DNA from 2 places in the Agathobaculum sp. NTUH-O15-33 genome. Region 1 is predicted to be linked to the other one. Evidence: riboswitches for the same ligand, from Rfam matches in the RefSeq annotation. Region 1 holds a riboswitch; the other holds the start of a gene.
The links. A riboswitch is a leader RNA that binds a small molecule or an ion and turns the genes downstream of it on or off. The one in region 1 is predicted to bind thiamine pyrophosphate.
Positions count from the first base shown of each region.

Region 2: it holds a riboswitch for thiamine pyrophosphate, as region 1 does, so the genes downstream of both, thiT (energy-coupled thiamine transporter ThiT) here and thiS (sulfur carrier protein ThiS) in region 1, are expected to answer to the same signal.

Region 1 is NZ_CP136187.1:3,062,140-3,073,376, reverse strand. It holds gene RWV98_RS14865 (hypothetical protein) at 1-403, shown strand, start outside; gene RWV98_RS14860 (hypothetical protein) at 470-1,021, shown strand; gene RWV98_RS14855 (DUF5105 domain-containing protein) at 1,087-1,713, opposite strand; gene thiC (phosphomethylpyrimidine synthase ThiC) at 2,038-3,363, opposite strand; gene thiH (2-iminoacetate synthase ThiH) at 3,389-4,576, opposite strand; gene RWV98_RS14840 (thiazole synthase) at 4,580-5,356, opposite strand; gene mscL (large conductance mechanosensitive channel protein MscL) at 5,449-5,853, shown strand; gene thiF (sulfur carrier protein ThiS adenylyltransferase ThiF) at 5,896-6,528, opposite strand; gene thiS (sulfur carrier protein ThiS) at 6,528-6,722, opposite strand; TPP riboswitch at 6,802-6,904, opposite strand; gene dinB (DNA polymerase IV) at 6,995-8,194, shown strand; gene pdxR (MocR-like pyridoxine biosynthesis transcription factor PdxR) at 8,641-10,041, opposite strand; gene RWV98_RS14810 (AEC family transporter) at 10,094-11,038, opposite strand; gene RWV98_RS14805 (MarR family winged helix-turn-helix transcriptional regulator) at 11,031-11,237, opposite strand, start outside.
Region 2 is NZ_CP136187.1:1,321,286-1,332,522, forward strand. It holds gene RWV98_RS06870 (LacI family DNA-binding transcriptional regulator) at 1-931, shown strand, start outside; gene RWV98_RS06875 (zinc-dependent alcohol dehydrogenase) at 1,030-2,088, shown strand; gene RWV98_RS06880 (Gfo/Idh/MocA family protein) at 2,090-3,247, shown strand; gene RWV98_RS06885 (DinB family protein) at 3,396-4,094, opposite strand; gene RWV98_RS06890 (VanW family protein) at 4,349-6,106, shown strand; gene RWV98_RS06895 (DUF975 family protein) at 6,140-7,264, shown strand; TPP riboswitch at 7,309-7,402, shown strand; gene thiT (energy-coupled thiamine transporter ThiT) at 7,508-8,080, shown strand; gene RWV98_RS06905 (hypothetical protein) at 8,138-8,425, opposite strand; gene RWV98_RS06910 (DUF6179 domain-containing protein) at 8,398-9,324, opposite strand; gene RWV98_RS06915 (DUF6323 family protein) at 9,317-9,769, opposite strand; gene RWV98_RS06920 (hypothetical protein) at 9,905-10,120, opposite strand; gene rlmD (23S rRNA (uracil(1939)-C(5))-methyltransferase RlmD) at 10,218-11,237, shown strand, end outside.

The DNA of each region.
Region 1 (11,237 bases):
GGAAAAACAGGTTATACCCGCCAATAATATGTTTATATCCGCCAAAAACCAGACGGCCAAGGAAGCGGCCGCCGGGTACGACGTGGTGCTTTGCGAAGACGAAGCCGCGGCGGTGGTCAAGAGCGAGATCGTGCTGGTGCCCGCCTCCAAACGCGAAATGGGCACGGTTCTGGCGCCGGTCTCGCAGTGCACGCGCACGCGCACGGTCGTGCCTGTCTGCGAGGATCCTCGCGTGAACGCCGATTTTATCTTGGAGCGCGTACAGTTCGGCACCGAGGTCGTTTCCGCGACCCTGTCGAGGGATGAAAACGGCAAGCTGTCCGTTCAGTTCGATGCGTCGCGTTCCGCGCGTATCTTCCTGCACCAGCCGTGCCGTGATCTGGTCAACGCGCTGATCGACTAAGGCGGGTTCTAAAACCGAATAGCCGGGAATATGCTGTATTATCAACCTTCCGCAAGGGGGAGACGTATGAGAAAACGGCATGTTCTCGGCTTTTTTGATGAAATTGTACGCACACCGGCGTTTTTATTCCTAAGCGCGATGTTTTTATGCGGCGCGGTGGCGGGCGGCCTGACCGGCCTGATCGCGGGCGAGGAGGACGGCGCTGTGCAGCTCGCGGGCCTGATCTCGGCCCTGCCCGCGCAGGCGCTGAAAAGCGTGTTGTGCGCGCTCCTATGGGTCATCCTGCCTCTTTTGTGCACAATGCTGCGCCCGGCGGCGCTGTTCCTCGCGGGGCTTTGCGCGGCGCGCGGCTTCGTGCTGGCGCTAACGGTCGCGGTAGGCGTGGCGCAAAAGAACGGCATTTTTCTTTCGGTGCTGACCACCGGGCTGCCCGCGGTGCTTTCCGCGCCCGCGCTGCTCGCGGCGGCGGCCATGGTATGGTGCGCCTCCGAGCAGCGCGCGGCAGGGCGCAGCACCGCGCTGCTGTCCGACTGCCGCATACCCTACATGATCTGCCTTGCCCTTGCCGCGGCCAGCGCGCTGCTCCGCGTTCTGTGCGCGGCGCTGTGCAGTTTATAAAGGTAAGCACTACGAAGGCCCCGATGTTCCTTTTGGAACATCGGGGCCTTGTATCTGTTTGGTATTTACGAATCGCCGCCGAGCGAATCGGATATGGAGTCCGCGGAGGACAGCATGCCGCCAAGCATGGCGTCCAACACCTTGTCGTCGGACTCGATCGTCCACTGGTCGTCTGTCAGCTTTAGGCTGATATCGACGGTGTTGGTGACCATCTTGTTATCCTCGCGCGCCAACAGTCCGGTCAGAATGTCTAAGTACTTCTGGTCCATTTCTTCTTCGGAGGGCTGCTGGTCCTCGGGCAGGAAGGCGTAATTGAGCGCGTCCGAAAACGCCTGCTGGATAAATTCGGACATAATGGCCGTCATGTCGGCGTTGGTGAACTCCACCGTAACGGTGGCCGTGCCGGCTTTTTCGTCTTCCTTACTTTCCTTAACGGTGTAGGAAAGGTGCTTGGTTACGGCTTTCATAACCTGCGCGTCCTCATCGTCCGCTTCCGGCTGGGCGGCGGATTCCATTTGGCCCAGCGTATCCTCGCCCCAATAGGTCTTCATGGCGGCAAAGTCCACGTTTTGCACAGCGCCGATCGCACTTTCCACAACCGCCTGTGCGGATTCCCGCTTGGTTCCGCCGCACGCGGTAAGCGACAGCGCGAGCGCCGCCGCGAGCAGGACGGAGCATATCCGTTTCATCATTTTATCAAATCCCCCTCGATATGTATTGCACTCAGTATACCACAGCGGCAAGCATTTTCAAAGTGTCAAAAAACGCTTGTGCGCCGCTGGTGGTATAATTAATTTAATCAAAGTATAATAGGCGCTTTGCGGCTATTATACCACAGCGGCAAGCAATTCCGAAGAGTCAAAACACACCTAAGAGCCGCTGATGGTATAATTAATTTAATCAAAGTATAATAGCCGCTTTGCGGCTATTATACCATAGAACGGCGCGAAAAAAGAATGAGGAAACGGAAAAAGGGAAACGGAAAATTTTACGCTTGCTGCGTTGCGGCGTGCTTCTCAGGAGCAAGCGCCTTGCTCGGAGCAAAACTCTACCTTCTTGCCCTCAAGGATCAAATTGGTCGTGCGCACGGCGCACATTTTGCCGCACATCGAGCAGGTGTGGCGCTCGGTCGGCGGCACCTGATGATAGAAGCGTTCCGCTTTTTCCGGGTCGAGCGCAAGGGAGAACTGCTCCTCCCAGTCCAGCTTATGGCGGGCCGCCGCCATCGCGTCGTCGCGGTCGCGCGCGCCCGGCAGGCCCAGCGCGATATTGGCCGCGTGCGCCGCGATCTTGGAAGCCGCGATACCCTCGCGCACATCGTCTAAATCGGGCAGGCGCAGGTGCTCGGCTGGGGTGACGTAGCACAGGAAGTTGGCGCCGCTGCTCGCCGCGATCGCCCCGCCGATGGCCGAGGTGATGTGATCGTATCCCGGTGCGATATCGGTCACGAGCGGGCCGAGCACGTAGAACGGCGCGCCGTGGCAAAGGCGCTTTTCCATCACCATATTGGCGGCGATTTCGTTCATGGCCATATGGCCCGGCCCCTCCACCATGACCTGCACGTCGCGCGCCCACGCGCGCTCGGTCAGGTGGCCCAGCTCGATCAGCTCGGCGATCTGGCCGTGATCGGACGCATCCTTTAGGCAGCCGGGGCGCAGCGCGTCGCCCAGCGAAATGGTCACATCATAGGCGCGCAGAATGTCCAGCACCTCGTCGTAATACTCAAAAAACGGGTTTTCGTTGCCGGTCATCTGCATCCAAGCGAACAGCAGCGAGCCGCCGCGCGAAACGATGTTCATTTCGCGGCCTTCACGCATAAAGGTTTCCACCGAGCGGCGGTTGATCCCGGCGTGGATGGTCATGAAATCCACACCTTCCTTGGCGTGCGCCTCGACGACCTTTAGAAAATCCTGCGCGGTGATCTCGAGCAAGTCCTTTTCCAGATAGCCGATCGCGTCATACATCGGTACGGTGCCGATCATCGCGGGGGAATAATCGATCAATTTATTACGGAAAGTATTTGTCTTGCCGTAGTTGGAAAGATCCATAATGGATTCCGCGCCCATGTCAATCGCAAGCTTTACCTTGCGCATTTCCAGCTCATAATCCTTTGCGTCGCCCGAAATGCCAAGGTTTACGTTGATTTTGACGCGCGTGCCGTCGCCCACCGCCTCGGCGGACAGGCTCTTGTGGTTCACGTTTGCCGGGATGGCGATCGTGCCCTTTGCGACACGCGCGCGGATGTACTCTGCCGTGCGGTTTTCCTTTTTTGCTACCGTTTCCATTTCCGGCGTGACGATGCCGCGCTTGGCGGCGTCCATTTGGGTGGCGTAATTTCTCATTTGCGCTTCTCCTTACTCGTTTTACTTATACATAAATGTAATCGGCCATGACGGGCTGCAGGCCGTGGCGCTCAATAGCGGCGTAAACCTCGTCGACCGTGCGGTTGTCCGATATCTCGAACTGCGCGTCGCCCTTGTCCGCGTTGTCCTCGCTGTGCTCGCCGATGCCGGTCGAAACGCCGGCGGATATCTTGGTCGCCGCAATGCCGATGATATGATCGCGGAACCCGGCGCGTTCGCGCGTGGAGATCGTGATGGAGGCAAAGGGCATGAAGACGCGGTAGGCGCAGATGACCTGCAAAAGCTGCGGCTCATGCACATCCTTGGGACCCACTTTATCGTTGTTGATGATGGGCCGCAGGCGCGGGCAGGAAAAGGCGATCTCGGCGTGCGGATACTTGCGTTGCAGCAAATAGGCGTGCAGGCCGGTGGCAAAGGCGTCCTTTCGGAAATCCGATAGGCCCAAAAGCGCCGCGAACCCCACGCCGCGCATGCCGCCCATGAGCGCGCGTTCCTGCGCGTTCAGCCGGTAGGGGAAAATGCGCTTGTGTCCGCCCAGATGGAGCGTGGAATACTTGTCCGCGTCGTAGGTCTCCTGAAAAACGGTGACATAGTCCACGCCGCACGCGTGTAAATGCGCGTACTCGTCCACATTGAGCGGATAGATCTCAACGCCGACCACGCGGAAGTATTTGCGCGCCAGACGGCAGGCCTCGCCGATGTAATCGACCGGCGACATGGAGCGGCTTTCGCCGGTAAGCAGCAGGATTTCCTGCAAGCCGGTTTGGGTGATCGCCTGCAATTCGCGTTCGATCTCATCCGTATCCAGCTTGGCGCGGCGGATCTTGTTATGGCAGTTGAAGCCGCAGTAAATGCAGTAGTTTTCACAGTAATTGGCGATATAGAGCGGGGTGAACATCTGCACCGAGGTACCGAAGTGCTTTCGCGTTTCCTGCTGCGCGCGGCGCGCGAGCTGCTCCAAAAACGGCGCGGCGGCGGGGGAGAGCAGGGCCGCGAAATCGTCCGGCGCGAGCACGTCCTTTGCAAGGGCGCGGGTCACATCCCGCGCGGTGAAACGGTCGAACTCCATGGCCTGCATGCGGGCGATCACTTCATCCTGCGTTTCACTGCCGATGTCGTCCATGCCCGGCTGGTATTGCATGTGGTCGGTCTCGGCGGTGATGTATTGGGCGTTTGTTACTGGGTCTAACATAGATCAGTCCTCCCCCTCGTCGCGCAGAAAGCCGGTCAGCGGAGAGGAAGCGGCGGCGGTATCCCGCACGCGGCCCAGCCCGGCAAGGTACGCGGCGCGCCCGGCTTCGATCGCCTGACGGAACGCGCCCGCCATCGCGGGCACGTCGCCCGCGGTCGCGATGGCGGTGTTCGCCATGACGGCAGCCGCGCCCAGTTCCATGGCCTCGCACGCCTGCGACGGGCGGCCGATGCCCGCGTCCACGATGATGGGCAGATCGATCTCGTCAATCAAGATTTTGATAAACTCGCGCGTTGCCAGTCCCTTGTTGGTGCCGATCGGCGCGGCCAGCGGCATGATGGACGCCGCGCCCGCGTTCACCAGATCGCGCGCCACGTTCAGATCGGGGTACATATACGGCATGACGATGAAGCCCTCGCCCGCCAAAATATCGGTCGCCCGAATGGTTTCTTGGTTATCGGGCAGCAGGTATTTGCTGTCGCGCATGATTTCGATCTTGACAAAGTCGCCGCACCCGCATTCGCGCGCCAACCGGGCGATGCGCACGGCCTCGTCCGCGTTGCGCGCGCCCGAGGTATTGGGCAGCAGGGTCACCCCCTCCGGGATATGGTCGAGGATATTGGCCGCGCCGCCCTCATTCACCCGGCGCAGGGCCAGCGTGATCATTTCCGCGCCGCCCGATTCGACCGCAGCGCGGATCAGCTCCAGCGAATACTTGCCTGAGCCAAGGATAAAACGGGAGCGGAACGCGTGTCCGCGCAGAATAAGCTCATCTTTCACGTAAAAAACACTCCTTTTGTCGATTATTGCATTGACAACCCCGGCGTGGGGCGTAAAATAATAGGTAGTAAATGAAATGGGGAGGAATTGTTTTGAAAAAGTTCATAGAGGAATTTAAAGCCTTTGCGCTGCGCGGCAATGTCATGGATATGGCGGTAGGCGTTATCATCGGCGGCGCGTTTTCCGGTATCGTTACTTCGCTGACCGATAATTTCATCACGCCGATCATCAGTCTGATTGGCGGAACGCGTTACAGCATGGAGCAGGTGACGGGTTTTGTCAGCAACTTCCTCGGTACAGTAGTTAACTTTCTAATCATGGCGTTCATCCTTTTCTGTATTCTGAAGGCGGTGAACAAGTTGACCCACTTGGGCCATAAAGAGGAAGCGCCCGCCGCGCCGACCACCAAGATCTGTCCGTTTTGCCTGAGTGAAATCCCGCTCGGCGCGACCAAATGCGCGCACTGCGCGTCCGAATTGCCGGTAGAGAGCGAATAAGAACCCGTATAGAAGGCGCTGCATTTCGCAGCGTCTTCTTTTTTACGGCTCGGTCTCGCCCAGCAGCAGGCGAAGCGCCGTCGTCGCCTGATGGGCGGCGCACAGCGCCACGCGCGGGGCCATCAGGCCAAGGCCGTCCGCGATATCGCTGGTTCCGTCGCCGCACACATATAAATGACCGAAGCGGCGTTCGGTGCGGATGACGTTCGGCGAGCCGTAGCCCGCCATACCGCTGGCCGATACTACCGGCGTATCCGGCAGGGCGGAGAGCAGGGTTTCGATCAGCATGGCCTTTTGGTCGGCACGATCAAAGGCTTCGCACACCACGTCGCAGCCGGTGAATAACCGCGCGGCGTTGGCGGGCACGATACGCTCGGTATACGTATCGTAATATAAATATGGATTGATTGCTTCTAGTTGTTCCTGTAAAGCCAAGGTCTTGGGGATGCCGATATCCTTCACCGTGTAGTACTGGCGGTTCAGGTTGGTGATATCGACCACGTCGTAATCGACCAGCGTGAGCCGCCCAACGCCCAACCGCGCCATGTGCGCCGCGATATGGGAGCCCAGCCCGCCCAGCCCCGCAATGCCGACGCAGGCCCGATCCAGCCTTTGCTGAACAACTTCGCCGTGCCGCTGGACGAGCGCGGCGTGCAGTTCTTCACGTGTGACCATCAGCCGCCTCCCACGAACTCAACGAGCTCTAAAACGTCGTCCTCGCCGAGCGCTTGGTCGGCAAAGCGCGCGCGGGGCACGATTTGGCCGTTGCGCTCCACCGCGACGCGCTTGGGGTCCAGTCCCAGCTGCATCAGGAGCGAATGCACGGTCATTTCCGCATTCAGCGGTATGGTTTTTCCGTTTACTTTCATTGGTCACGCCTCTTTTCGCAAGAAAAAATGCCCCGGTTTTACCATGCGGTAAAACCGGGGCATTCGATATCCCTAAGTATTTCTCGATGCGGCAGCTTCCCTACGATGGTTCTAACCAACAGGTTCAAAGGGTTAGGCTCTCGCCCTCTCAGCCGCTCATCACGGCACCCCTGCTTGCAAGTTTCAGTATAACGCCATGCGTGCGGCTTGTCAAGAAAAGAAAAATCCAGTATAATAATAGAAACAAATGTTCGCTGAAAGGAGGAGGGTGCATGGACCGGGCCATCTTGCATTGCGATTGCAACGCGTTTTACGCCTCAGTCGAAACGTTGCTCGATCCTTCGCTGGACGCGGGCCCCATGGCAGTATGCGGCGATCCGGAAAGCCGTCACGGCATCATCCTTGCCAAGAATGAAAAAGCCAAGCGCTTTGGCGTGACAACGGCGGAAACCATCTGGCAGGCCCGGCGAAAGTGCCCGGAGCTGAGGCTGATCCCGCCGCACCGGGACGAATACGTGCGCATTTCGCGCCAGTGCAACGAATTATATCTGGGCTATACCGATCTGGTTGATCCGTTCGGCATTGACGAATCGTTTCTGGACGTCACCGGCTCCTTGCATCTGTTCGGCACAGGCGAGCAGATCGCAAACGAGCTGCGGCGGCGTATGCGGGAAGAGATCGGGCTGACGATCTCGGTCGGCGTATCGTGGAACCGGGCCTATGCCAAGCTGGGCAGCGATTACAAAAAGCCGGACGCGACCACGGTGTTTTCCCGCGAAAACTATCAGAAGCTGGTCTGGAGCCTGCCGGTAAATACGCTGCTGTATGTCGGCAAGCGCGCGGCGGACCGCTTAAGCGCGATGGGCGTGCATACCATCGGCGATCTGGCCGCGTGCGACCGGGCGCTGGCCCACAGCGTGTTCGGCAAAATGGGCGATACACTGTGGCGTTATGCGCGGGGCGAGGACGATGAGCCCGTGCGTTCGTTTTACGAGGAACGCGAGGTCAAGTCCGTCGGCAACAGCATGACGTTTTCGCACAACCTGCTGGGCGAGACCGAGTGCCATTTCGGCATCACCGCGCTGTGCGACACCGTGGGCCGCCGCCTGCGCAGGCGCGGCCTGCGGTGCCAGACCGTGCAGCTCATCATCCGCGACCCGGATTTCCGCAACATCTCGCGGCAGGTGACGCTCGACCGGCCAACGGATTCCACCCGCATGCTGATTGACACCGCCATGTCGATCTGGCGCGCCCGCTGGAAGCCGGAAAAGCCGGTGCGCCTGCTTGCCGTGACCGCGATGAATCTGCTGCCCGCCGAGGCGGCTGGCGAGCAGCTGTCGCTGTTTGACGGCGCGGACGGACTGAAGAACGTGGACAAACAGCGCAGCTTAGACCGCGCCATGGACGCTCTGCGCGAGAAATTCGGCACGGACGCCGTGCAGTACGGCTCCGCGGTGAAGAAGAAAAAGTAGACGGGATACGGCGCCCGGCGAGAAAAGACGATGCGCCGCCCGGCGCGGGGGCAAAGGGGAAGGGAAAACCTTGGCGGTTTTCCCTTCCCCTTTGATCTCCATTCCTTTCCCTCGCTCTGTCCGGGGGAGTTGCTTGCCGACTTTTTGTTTTACAAAAATGTGTCGTGGTGCCGTTCCGGGTGCCTAGGGATTCAGTGGACGGGTGCCTTCGCTCCGCCGGACCGGCGTGATGGGCGCGCCCACATATACCGGTGCTTCGCTCCCGGCGCGCCGAGGGCGTCGCGCCCTACAATAAAGCGGCTGCCGCCGCCGTAAGCGGGAAAACCACTCACCGATGCTGTAGGGCGTGACGCCCTCTGTATACCATGTGGGCTATACAGTCACGCCGCTCCACAACACAGGCAGCCGTAGGGCCGCGTGACCTCACGCGGCCGGGTGCACGGCAGCTACCGCCAAGCTTTGGCCAGCAGCTTGACGGCGGCGGCGATCTCGGTTTCGGTCAGGCCGGCGTAGCCGAGGACGAGCGTGGCGCGCGGCGGACGGACGGGCGGCGTATAATAGCCGGACAGGCCGTATACGCGAACCCCGGTTTGAAGCGCGCGGGCGATGAGCGTTTGCTCATCCATGCCGTTTTTCACTTGCAGCAGAATATGCAGCCCGGCTTCCGCGCCCGATACCTCGAAGGGAATGGGGGAAAGCTCGCGCGTCAGCGCCGCGAGCAGCGCGTCGCGACGGGACTGGTACACCTTTCGGCTGCGGCTGATGTGCCGCTCGAACCCACCGGAACGCATGAATTCGGCCAGCGTGTGCTGCTCGAAGCTGGGCACGGTGGAGGAATAGAGCGAAAAGGTTTCGCGGTAGCGCGCCATCAGCGCTTCCGGCAGCACCAGATAGCCGATGCGCAGCGAGGGCGCGAGGCTTTTGGCAAAGGTGTTGACATAGATCACGCGCCCCGCGTGGTCCAGCTCGCCAAGCGCGGGGATCGGGCGGGAGGAATAGCGGAACTCGCTGTCGTAATCGTCCTCGATCAAATAGCGGTCGGGCGCGGCGGCGGCCCAGTGCAGCAGCTCGGTGCGCCGTCCGGCGGGCATGACCAGCCCAAGAGGAAAGTGGTGTGAGGGCGTGAGATAAACGGCGGAGGCGTCGCTTTGCCGCAGCGCGTCCACGCGCAGGCCGCTCTCGTCGAGCGGGAGCGGGCGCACCGCCGCGCCGTTCACCGCGAAAATCTGGTACAGCTTGCGGTAGCCAGGGTTTTCAAGCGCGTATACACGGTCGCGTCCCAGCAGTTCGATCATCAGATGGATCAGGTATTCCGAGCCCGCGCCGACTAAAATACGGTCGGCCGAAACGTCCAGCCCGCGAAAATCGTGCAAATACCGGCTGATCTGCTCGCGCAGCTCGCGTGCGCCGCCGGGGGCCGCCGCGCGCAAAAGGCGTTCCGAGTATTCGCTCAACACACTGCGGCTCAGTCTAGCCCAGATGCTGAACGGAAAACAGCCGGTATCGACGATATTGGTGCGGAAATCAAATTTTACCGCGTCCATAGGCGCGGTTACGGGCGCGGCCTGCGGCGCGGCGCCCGTCGGTTCGCGCACCGGCAGCGCGGCCAGCTTTTGCACAAAATAGCCGCGCCTTGGCTCGGAAACAAGGTAGCCCTCGGCCAAAAGCTGGCCGTAGGCGGTCTCCACCGTGATCTGGCTGACGCGCAGGTGCGCGGCGAATTGCCGCTTGGAGGGCAGCTTGTCCCCGGCGGCGAGCGTGCCGGACATGATATCCCCGCGCACCGCGCGGTAAAGCTGCTCATAAAGCGGCGTTTGGCTTTTGGGATCGAGATGATAGGTGAGCATGGGAAAGCCCCCTTTTGAAATAAAACGCGCCGCAGGGTCGCCCGTACGGCTGCTAAATATAGCCCAGCGTGCGCAGGATGAACAGTGTAGCGGTCAGCGTAACGGCGGAAAGCGCGGTGGACAGCACGATGATGGACGAGGACAGCACATGATCGCCGCCCATATTTTTGGCCATGACATAGCCGGTGACCGTGCTCGGCGCGCCGTACAGAATGACGAGCGCGACCATGGCCTGCTCGCGAAAGCCCATATACGCCGCGACGGGCAGAAACAGGATGGGCAGCGCGATCAGCTTGATGAACACGGCGGCGCAGGTGGGGCCCAGCTTTTTCAGCGCCTTAGCGCCCTCGAAACCCGCGCCGATGCTGAGCAAGGCCAGCGGCGTCGCGCAGCCCGCCAGCATGTCGAGCGGTTTGGACAGCATGGGCGGAAAGTCCACCTGCAATAGAGAAAAGGGCAGGCCGGCCAGAATGCCCAGAATGATTGGGTTGGTCACGATGCCGCCGAGCGTGCGGGCGACAACGCCGTGGTGCTGTTCGCCGCGCGGCGCGGTGACGGTGAGCACCGTGACGGAATAGATATTATAAAGCGGCACGGTCGCGACGATCATCAGCGGCACCAGCCCCGCGTCCCCGTACAGGTTTTGCACAAAGGCAACGCCAAGCACCGCCTGTGATCCGCGAAACGCGCCCTGCGTGAACGCGCCGACCATGCTTTTATCCCGCAGGCCCTTCGCGGCGATTAGCCATATGGCGAAAAAATAAAGCGTGGTGGTACCGGCGCAGAAAAAGAAGAATCTCGCGTCGAACTGCTCCGTGATGCGGCCGGTCGCAATATCGCGGAACAGCAGGATCGGCAGCAGCACCTTGAATACCAGCCGGTCCAGCTCGCCAAGCGTTATGGGCGTAAAAAAATGTCGGCCGCGCAGCAGGCGGCCGAGCAGGATGATAGCGAAGATCGGCACAGTCGCGTTCAGGCAAAACAGCAGATCAGCCATGGCTTTGTTCCTCCGTAAGGAAAAATTCCATCAGCTTTTCAAGGCTCTGGCCGAGCACGGCAGCCTCGCCCGGCGTCAGCGTTTCCATGACGGCGTCGATCATACGGGCGTGAAAATCCTTATGGTATTCGTACGCGGCGCGGCCCTTGGCGGTCAGCGTGACGTTTACGACGCGGCGGTCGGTCTTGTCGCGCGTGCG
Region 2 (11,237 bases), 1.7 Mb from region 1:
CGCGGAGGAGAGCGGGTACCGCACCAACGCGGCCGGCCGGGCGCTGCGCAGGCAGCGTTCGCCCATGCGGATCGCGGTGGTTTTTCGGTGGCGCGTGTTTGAACAGCAGATTCGCGAGGGGCTGGAAGCGGCGCAGAGCGAATTCTACGATCTGGGCATCCGGTTGGAATTTTACGATATGCACACGGGCGAGTACGAGGAGCAGTACCGCCTATTGCGGCAGCTCGCGGCGAGCGGCGTGCGCGGCGTGGTGCTCAAGCCGGTGCTGCATCCCCGCATCATCGAAGCGGTCAACCTGCTCGAAGCAAAGGGCATACCGGTCATCACGGTCAGCTCGGATTTGCCGCAGTCCAAACGCTTTTGCTTTATTGGACAAAACTACTTTCAGGCGGGCCGCGTGGCGGGCAGCCTGATGCACACGGCGCTGGGCGGGCGCGGAAACGTAACGGTCTTTCAGGAAAGCGCCCAGTACCACGCCTATACCGAACGGCTAAAGGGCTTTCAGAAAGCGCTGGAGCAAAAGGGCGGCTCGGTCGCGGTGCGGCAGGTGGGCTGCATCGGCGAGGGCGACCCGCAGAACTACGGGCAGGCGCTCGCCTATTTCCAAAGCGCGGAAAAAAACGACGGCGTGTTTTGCACGGGCATCAGCTATCCGCAGATCGCGCAGGCGGCGCTTGACAGCGGCCGCGCGCACATCGCCTTGATCGGCTGCGATATTTTTGAGGAGACCATCGAACTGTGCCGTAAGGACGCGGTCGATTTTGTAATCACCCAAAACCCGTTCCGAGAGGGCTATGAAAGCATCAAGGCGCTGTATCAATACCTGCTCAGCGGCGACAGGCCGCCGGAGCCGACGTTTTATACGCCGCTGAACATAGCGAACAAGGAAAGCCTTGAAAATCTGGACCCACAGATGAGAAACCGGATATGATTTTTTTGCGCCCAATATGGGAACGTTCCCGTCTTTTGCGTGTCAATAGTAATCGGCATTCGCCGGACGGGGCTTTTGAAAAGAAAGGGTGATAGACCATGGATAAGAAAACAATGCAGGCGGCGGTATTCGAGGGCGGCGGCGTGATCCGCGTGCGGGAGATACCGATCCCCCGGATCGAGGCGGCGGACGATGTGCTGCTGCGCGTGGAAGCGGCGAGCATCTGCGGCAGCGACCTGCACATTTTGAAGGTGCCGCAGGGACAGCGGGGCGACCCGGGCACGACGATGGGGCATGAATTCGCGGCCACGGTGGCGGCGGTCGGCAGCGGTGTGCAAAACGTTGCGCCGGGCGACCGCGTGGTGGTGGAGCCGAACATCCGCTGCGGCGTGTGTCCCGCATGCAGAAGCGGCCATGAAAACCTGTGCCGCAACGCGCAAAACATCGGCCAGTGGAAAAACGGCGGGTTCGCGGAATACTGCGTGGTACCGGCAAGGCAGCTGCATCCGATCCCGCCGGAGCTGCCCGCCAAACTGGCCGCGCTGGCCGAGCCGCTGGCCTGCGTGCTGAACGGGGTGCGGCGCATCCGTCCGCTGCCGTTCGAGCGCGTGGCGCTGTTTGGCGCGGGGGCGATCGGCCTTATCTTTCTGCGGGTGCTGAAGGTTTGCGGCGTGCGCCATGTGGCGGTATGCGAAACCATGGAGAGCCGCCGCCGGGACGCGGCGCGCTGCGGCGCGGACGCGGTGATCGACCCGGCGAAGGAACCGCTGGCCGAGGCGCTCGGCGCGTGCTGGGGCGAGCCGGCCGATATTGCGATCGACGCGGTCGGCGCGGGGCCCGTGCTCGCGCAGGCGATCGATGGGATGAAATGCGGCGGCCGCATTCTGGTGTTTGGACAGGACGGCACGCAGCGGTCGTCCATCCGCCCGGCGGACATCAACATCAAGGAGCTGACCATTACGGCGACGCTGAGCACGCTGCACAGCTTCCCGCCCGCGATCGAGCTGCTGCAAGACCCGGCGCTCCAGCTCGACCGGCTGATCACGCACGAGCTGCCGCTGGACGAAATAGAAACGGGCATTGCGCTGATGCGCGCGCGCGAGGCGGTCAAAATCGTGCTGTACCCGCGCGGCGCGGACGGACAGAGGAGGGCGTAACATGGAAAAAAAACTGCGTTTTGGCATGGTGGGCGGCGGCAACGGCGGCAACATTGGTAACAGCCACCGCCGCGGCGCCGGAATCGACGGACTGGCGGTGCTTTCCGCCGGGTGCTTTACCCGCGACCCGGAGCGCAACCGCGCGGACGGCGAATTTTGGGGCGTGCCGCCCGACCGGATTTACAGCTCCTACGAGGAGATGGCCGAAGCCGAGGCAAAGCGGCCGGATGGGATCGACTTTGTCAGCATCGTCACGCCCAATAAGACGCACTACGGCGTGACTAAGTGCTTTTTGGAGCATGGCATCAGCGTGGTTTGCGAAAAGCCGTTCACGCTTTGCGTCCGCGAAGCGGAGGAGCTGCGCGATTTGGCCGAGAAAAACGGCCTTGCGGTCTGCGTGCCCTATACCTACGCGCACTATCCCATCATGCGGGAATGCAAACGGCTGATCGAAGCGGGGGAGATCGGCAGGATCACCGATATTGTGGCGGAATACCCGCAGGATTGGATGATTCTAGGGTTAAACAGCGGGGAAAAGAACTTCACGAGCTGGATCGGCGACCCCGCGGTCTCGGGAAACTCCAATGTGACGGCCGGTATGGGCGTGCACCTATACTATTTGATCCGCTCCATGACCGGCCTGCGGCTGGACCGCGTGCTGGCCGATTTCAGCTATTATCCGGAAGGCGCGCCGCTTGAAACAACCGCCCGCGTGCTGCTGCGCTGCGCGGACGGCACGGGCGGGCTGCTGTGGACCTCGAACACGGCGATCGGGCACGATTGTACGATCGAACTCAAGATCATGGGGGACAAGGGCACGGTCGAGTGGTCGCACGACGATCCGACCCACCTGCGGCTGTCCAAGCTGGGGGGAACGGTACAGATCTTGGCCGCGGGGCGCGATTACTTGGGCGCGGACAGCAGGGCGGCTTCCCGCCTGCCCGCCGGTCATCCGGAAGGGTTTTACGAGGCGTTCGCCAACCTGTACCGGGCGTTCTGCCAGCACCTGCTGGATCGGAAAAACGGCGTTTGCGAGTCGGACGACCGCTATTTCTACCCGCGCGCGCAGGACGGCGTGGACGGCGTGCGCTTTGTGCAGGCCTGCGTCGAAAGCTGCCGCGGGGGAAACGTCTGGGTGCGGCTGGACGAGGTGCAATGACGGGGCGGTAGCGAACGGCCCGGCGCGCAGGACGAAAACAAACGATAAAAACCCGGCGCCCCTCTTGGCTTTCGCCAGAAGGGACGCCGGGTTTTCTCGCTATACCGCACTGTCGGCGCTATGGTTCCGGAAAGCAAGCGGCGGCGCGCTACCCGGCGAACGCGGGCGCGCCGGTTTTGACAAATTCCTTGATCGCTAGGCTGTCCGGCAGGTGCATCATGTGGTGGCGGGTGAGGGGCAGCAGAATCAGCCCGGCCACCGTATGCTTGCCCCAGAAAGCCTTGAGCCATATCGAGTTTTTGCACGCCAGCAGGCCGCCCTCGCCGTCAAGCCGATCCAAAGCGGCGGGCGCGGGCTTTCGTTTCAGGTCGTCGGGGGTCAAGCTTTTTAAAAGGGCGCGCGTTTGGCGGCCCACCGCGTCGCGGTACGCGATCAGCGCGCGCTTATCGACCCGCTTGCTGAGATCGATGATCTGCGCGTCCGTCATGGCGTTGCCGGTGTCCTTGACGGCGACGCCCAGCCGGTCCAGCCATGCGTCGTTTAAAACTTGGTCTTGCTCCGCGATCAAAAGATTGCCCACCAGATCTTCGATTCTGGCGATGTGCCACAGATGCCACGCGATGGTCTCATCTTTTTTCGTGGGCATCACGCTGTACGCCTCGTCGGGCAGACCGTCCAATATATCGTCGCAGAACGTGGGGCGGCCGCTGCCGGATACCGTGCCGGTGTGCGTGACCGCGTGTATGGAAAGCGCCAGCTCCATCGCCTCCTCAAAGGCTTTGGAGGATTTGACCAGCCTGCGCAATTTGTCAATTTGGGGTTTGTAGTCGCTCTCTATATCAAACATTTCACGCGTCTCCTTTTTTATAGTCAGTATAACTGCTTTGCGCGCTTTTTTCAATGCGGCATTAAGTTTTGGATTTTACACCCCGGCGGCAAAGCTTTAACCGTTTTGTTGTTGCATCAAAGAGGCGAATCGTCTATAATAAGCACGGACTATCCGGTCGAAAAATGGCGAACAGATATATGGCCGTTTGGGATACGTGTATTGTTTTTGTGAAATTGCGCATATATAGAGACAGCGAAAAAAGGAGACCTCTGATGTTTGGCAGCAACGATAAGCAACCAAAGAAGGGAGCGCACATCGTGCAGAAGCAGGATAAAGCGCCAAAGTCCGCGAAGGGCAAAAGCCGCGCGCCGCTGGCCGCCGCGATAGCGGGCGGCGTGTTTGCGCTGCTCGTTTTGCTGCTGTGCGGGTTCACCTATCTGTACCCGAATGTGTTCCCCGGCGTTACCGTGGGGTCGATCCCCGTGGGCGGCATGAACCGAACCGAGGCGCTGGAAGAGATTGAGGAAAAAAGCGAGCCGCTTTATAAAAACGCCGCGGTATCCGTTACCATTTATGAAAAGACCTATGATATCCCCGTGACCGACGTGCTCGAAGGCATTGACGCGAAGGGCTCGGTGGAGAACGCCATGGCGGTCGGCCGCACGGGCAACCCGTTTGCGCGCATGTGGCAGGTCGTTTCGGCTGTTTTCGGTCAGGGCGAGGCGCAGCTTGCCGCCACGGTGGATGAAGAGGGCCTGCAAAAAACGCTGGCCGATATCGGCGCCGAAGCGCTGACCGACCCGGTCGAGCCCACTTGGGACATCGGCGAGGACACCATGACCATCCACGCGGGCAAGCCCGGCGTGAAGTTCGACAGCGCGGTGGTCGAGAAGGCGCTCGCGGGCAAGATCCGGCTGATGGATTTTGAACCCTACGCGGTCGACACCACGCTGACCGAGACCCCGCAGATCGATCTGGATAAGATCGGCGAGGCCGTGATCGGCGAAGCCGTGAGCGCCACGGTCGATAAGAAGGACGGCAAGACCATTGTGCCCGAAAAGCCCGGCGTGCAATTCGATATGGAAGAGGCAAAAAAGATCGTGGGCGACGGCTCGGCCGAAAGCTATCAAATTCCGATTAAAAAGACCCCGGCCAAGGTCACGGCGGCGGATTTGAAGGAAAAGCTGTTCCGCGATACGCTCGCGCAAACCTCCACCTATCTGGACGAGGGCAACACCCAGCGCACCAACAACGTGCGCCTCGCCTCCAAGGCGATCAACGGCACGATCCTAAACCCCGGCGATGAATTTTCCTACAACGGCGTCGTCGGCGAGCGCACCGAGGCGCGCGGCTACAAGCCCGCGCACGCCTATGTAAACGGACAGATCGTGGATGAATTCGGCGGCGGCGTGTGCCAGCCGTCCTCCACCCTGTATATGGCCGTGCTCCGCGCCGATTTGGCGGTTACGGAGCGCACCAACCACAGCTTCACCGTGGCCTACACGCCGCTGGGCGAGGACGCGACGGTGGACTTTGGCAATCTCGATTTCCGCTTTAAAAACAGCACCGATTATCCGATCAAGATCTTGGCCCAGCAGACGGACGGCCAGATGATCATGACGCTGGTCGGCACCAAGGTGAGCGATAAATCGGTCAAGACCCGCACCGAGGTGCTCGCGACCTACGCGCCGAGCACGGTGGAAAAGAAGGATAATTCCATGACGGTGGGCCAGACGCGGCTGGATCAGAGCGGTATCACCGGCTATTCCACCCGCACCTACAAGGTCGTGACCGAAAACGGCAAAACCACCGAAGTGCTGGCCAACAATTCGAGCTACCAGAAGCGGGATAAGATCGTTTATGTCGGCACCATCCAGCCCACGCCGCCCAAGACCGAAACGCCTAAAACGGATACGCCCGATCCCGAAGCGCCCAAGAGCGAGGGCGAGGGCGCGGAATCCGGCGGGCAAGCGCCCGCGGAGGGCGCCGGCGAAGGGGACGGCGGCGAGGGCGCGCAACCGGCGGCCTGATCGGGCCGCCGCAAAATGAAGGGGGAAAACAAGATGGGTAATTTCGCAGAGATACGAAAGCAAGTCAAGGCAAGGAGCAAGGAGCAGGTGACCGAGCACCTCGGCCGCTGCATCGGCGTCAACGTGCTGTTCGCGCTGCCGCTGATCCTGATCCTGATCATTTGGATGTTCATTGTATTCGCGCCGCTGCTCCGGCTCAGCTTCATGGGGGCGGCGCCGTCGCCCGCGCAGGTGAGCGGCGCGCTGGTCAATCTATACGGCAGCTATTTTCTGCTGATCGCGCTGATGTTCTTTGTCGCGGGCCCGCTGACCTACGGCATGCAGAAGTTTTACATAGGCCTGTCGCGCGGGGAGGAGCCCGGCGTTTCGATTCTGTTCCGGCCCTTTACCTCGCTGCGCTCCTACTGGACCGGCGTGAAAATGAGCGCCTGTCTGGCGCTGCGCGGCTGGCTGTGGATGCTGGCGCCCACGGTGATCTATACGGTCGTTCTGGTCGCCGCCACTATTTCCGAGGCAATGCGCCAGTCGCAGATGTACGGACGGGGCTATGGCTTTGATACCACCGGCGGTTCGGGCGCGGGCGCGGTCATGCTCGTGGCCACCATTTTGTTCATTATCGCCGTCCTGATTCTTTCGGTCAAGGTCGGCACCTATATGGCGGGCTATGCGCTGGTGCACGAGGATGAGCGGCGCGGCGTTTGGGCCGCCACGCGCGAGGGCAGCCGCGCGTTCAAGGGCAACCTGTTCCAGCTGTTTGTTTTCTATCTCAGCTTCATCGGCTGGTACCTGCTGTTTTTCGCACTGTATATTGTGTGCGCCCTGCTGAACGCTATGGGCGGCAGCCTGCTGATCTCCGCGCTCTCCGTGATCGCGCTGCTTTGCATCTGCTTGGTGCTGGGCACCTTCATCGGCGCTTACACGACGACTTCGTTCTACGGCCTGTATCAGGCGATCGCGCCCGCCATGCCGCGCGGCCCGGTCGATGTGTTCGGCGTGCCGATCGAGAACGCCGCCCCGGCGGCGGCCCCGCAGCCCGCGCCGCTGCCGACGCCCGAACCCGCGCCCGCCCCGGAGCCTGTGGCCGGTCCCGAACCCGCGCCCGCGCCGGAGGACCAGAGCGGTGCGGACGGCGGCGACGCGCCCACGCCCGAAGCGTGATTTGGACGCTTGACTTCGCTTGCCTCCTCTGCTATACTAAAGGCACGACAAGACAGGGGTGCCGCCACCGGCGGCTGAGAAATACCCTATGAACCTGATCCGGGTCATGCCGGCGGAGGGAGTCCAAATAAACAGCAAGGCGCGTTTCATTTTTGCGCTGCGTCAGCTTTTTTGAACGCCCCCGGCCGCATGGCCGGGGGCGTTTTTCCGTCTTGCGGTCAATCGAAGGGGAGGAATATAGAAATGACTGAAACAAAAAGCATGAGCCATATCCACGTGCTCGTCGAGTGCGCGCTGATGGTGGCGCTCGGCACGGTGCTGATGATGGTAACGCTCTTCAAAGCGCCCAACGGCGGCTCGGTCACCTTGCTGAGCATGCTGCCGTTCGTGCTGGTATCGTTCCGGCACGGCACGAAATGGGGGCTGCTCACCGGCTTTGCCTGCGCGCTGATGCAGATGCTCACCGGCTGGGCCACGCCGCTTTCCGGCACCGTTCTGGCCTATTTCGGCATGATTATGCTGGACTATGTGCTCGCGTTCACGCTGCTGGGCACGGCAAACGTGTTTGCAAAGCCGTTTAAAAACCGCATGCTCGGCATCGGCGTGGGCACGGCGGCCGTGTGTCTGATCCGCTTCTGCTGCTCGTTCGTCTCCGGCTTTCTGATCTGGGACAGCCTAGCGCTGAGCGGCTGGGGCGCGGTGACGTTTTCGTTTAGCTATAACATCGCCTACATGCTGCCCGAAACCATTCTGACCACGGTGGCGGCGGTCATCCTGTATAAGGTCGCGCCCCGCCTGTTTGGGAGCGAAGCATAACACCACGCGTCAATCATGACAGGGGTGCGACGAAACGCGTTTCGTCGCACCCTCTTTTTATCGCCGTAAATGGTGCAGCAAATACCGGCGCAGGCGGCGCTCCCAGCCGGTTTCGGAGGTCCAGCCATCCGGTTTTCGCTGCACCGCTTGCAGCAGCGCCAGACAGGCGTGCGGGCCGTACCAGTCGAACAATGCGTCGCATTCCTCGCCCCAAAAGCAAAGGTTCAGCACCTCGGTCAGATCGCGCAGCGCGTGCACCGAACGGGTGACAAGCGCCGCCTTGTCGCTCAAAAAGCGGCATTCGCCAAGCGCCGCGATCAGTGCGCGCAGCGCTTCGTCCGGCATGGGGGCGCCGTCCACCCAGACCGGCGAAAGCTTTGGCGCGTCACACAGGGGGAGGGGAACACGCCGTCCAGCCGCCCCGCGGAAAGCGCGGCGTTTATGCGCGGCGCGAGCGCCAAAGCGGCGCGCCGCAGATAGGCGCGGTCCTCGGGTTCGTTCAGCGCATAGCGGTCGGCCAGCGTATCCGCCGCCGCTGCAAGGGCATGGTTCAGCGCGCCGCCGTCATGGGCGGTAAAGCGGCGCAGCAACGCCGCGCGCCCCTCGGCCGTCACATGAAGCGGCGCGGGGTCCTCGTGCAGCAGGGTCAAAGCCAGCGCGGCCGCCGCGACCGGTTCGTATAGGTTCAGCGACATGGCGTCCGGGTCGGGGCCGCAGCCGGCGAGCAGGGCCTCGGTCTCCGACGCGCCGAATAAGCGCAGCAAACGGTTTTCCAGCGCCATGCGGCGCAGGTATTCCTTGAGGTAGCAAATCCCCTGTATTTGTTCCTCCACCGCCCACGCGAGGGGATAATCGATATCCGCGGGCACCACATGCGCGAAAAACAAACGATCGTACCGCTTGCGATAGCCGGTCATGCTGGCGAGCGTGTCGTGGTACGCCTGATTGGTGCGGGGCGGCGGCGTTTCCGCGAGACCGCGGAGCAGCCGGTCGCAGTCCTCCATCAAAAGCGCGAGCGCATGCTGTCCGGCGGCCAGCCGCGCGGCCGCGCCGCCCGCATTCCCGCCAAGGGAAAGGGTAAAGACAATGGAACGCAGCAGTTCTTCCGCGACCTCGACGGGGACCGAGCTGCTGTCTCCGGCGGTATAGAGCACGGTCTGCCGGGCAAGCAGCGCAAACAGCTCGGCCTGCGTCGCCTGTTCCGGCTCCGGCGGCAGGGAAGCGGGAAGCGGCCGTTCATTCATCCGCGTCCTCCCATTCTCCCGTGCGCATGGCGCGGCACAGCTCTTCCAGCGAGGTGCCCGCCAGATATTCGAGCGAGCCCTCGCACACCCCGTCGAAATATTTTTTCATCAGGTCGATCAGATCGTCGTCCGGGATGCGGTCGGCGGATTCGTTTTTGAAATAATAGAAGCAGTCCTGCAACTGAAACAGGGTGTCCGCGAAATCGTGGCGGTTCAGATACGGCGAATCGCAAAACGTCTTGGCGATCTGCGGCAGCACGCCCCCGCCCAACTCCACGCGCCCGGTGCTGCGCAGCGCCTCAAAGCGGCGCTCGGCCAGCTCCGCGATTTCCGCTTCGGAAAGGGCGAGGCCGTAGGCCGCGGTCACCTCGTTCGCCGCGCGCAGCTGCGCGCACAGTTGCTGCTTCCCGGCTGAAAGCAGGGTCATAGCAAAGGATGGTTCCATTTTCATCGCCTCCTTCAGACAGTTTACAGCGGCGCCGGAAGCAGTACAAGACTTGAAAATTTGCCGGTTTTGTGGTATAGTGATAACAGAAAAAATCCCTTTGACCGCCGGTTAGGCGCGGTCAAAGGGATTTTTTTAGTATTTTTCGCAATAGCCCTCGCCGCCGTTCGACAGCGACTTGAGCGTTTCTGAGATGCGCTCGTCCGGCGGGTCGCCGATCGCGGCGTGATCTATCAGGTTTTCGCGCTGCTCCCGCGTCAGCTCAAAAAACCGGTCCATGGCGCGTGTGTTATGGCCCATTTCCTCTAAAAACGAAAAGGGAATATCGCCGGAAACCTCTTTTTTATCCATGCTGCAAGCCTCCTTTCGATTGCAGTATGCGCAGTGCACATGATATAATACAAAGATAGGAAACTAAAGATAGGAAGCCAAAAGGAGCCCGAAACAGATGGAGCTTGTGAAAAATAAAATTTATCGCGCGCAGATCATGGATTATACGGCGGATGGCGCCGGTGTGGCCAAGGTGGACGGCGTGGCCGTATTCGTGCCCCGCGCCGCCGTTGGCGACCAGTGCGATATCCGCATCACCAAGGTGGGGAAGAGCGTGGCGTTCGGCCGCATCGAAGAGATCGTTGTGCCGTCCAAGCACCGCATCGCGCCCCTGTGCCCGGTGGCCGCGCAGTGCGGCGGCTGCTGCTACCAGCACATCACCTACGAAGAGGAAAAGCGCGCCAAGGAGAAAAAGGTGCGGGACGCGCTTGTCCGCATCGGCGGGCAGGACGGCGCGAAGCTCATCGGCATCGTGGGCGCGCCGGAAACCGCGCACTACCGGAATAAGGCCCAATACCCGGTCGGCCTGAACGCGGCGGGCCGGGTCGTGACCGGCTTTTACCGCCCGCGCAGCCACGATATCGTGCCCGTGGAAAAATGCCTTATCCAGTCCGAAACAGCAGACCGCGCCGCCGCCGTGGTGCGCGATTGGATGAATCAAAATCAGGTGCCGCCCTATGATTACGGAAAAAAACGGGGCACGGTGCGCCACATCTATGTCCGCGTGGGCGAGGCGAGCGGCGAATGCCAGCTAACGCTCATCTCCGCCACGCGCAAGCTGCCCGCGCTCGACGCGCTGGTCGATTCGCTGCGGGCCGCGCTGCCGTCCCTCACGGGCGTGCTGCTTAACCATAACCAGCGGGACGATAACGTGATCCTCGGCGACCGCACCGACGTGCTCTGGGGCGAGCCGCTGCTGGAGGACCGGCTGTGCGGGCACTCGTTCCTGCTTTCGCCGGCGGCGTTTTATCAGGTCAACCACGCGCAAGCGGAAAAGCTGTATGAATGCGCCTTGGATTTCGCCGGCCTGACCGGCAGCGAGACCGCGGTGGAGCTGTACTGCGGCGCGGGCACCATTACGCTGTCGCTGGCCGAGCGGGCTTTGCGCGTCATCGCGGTCGAAATCGTGCCCGAAGCG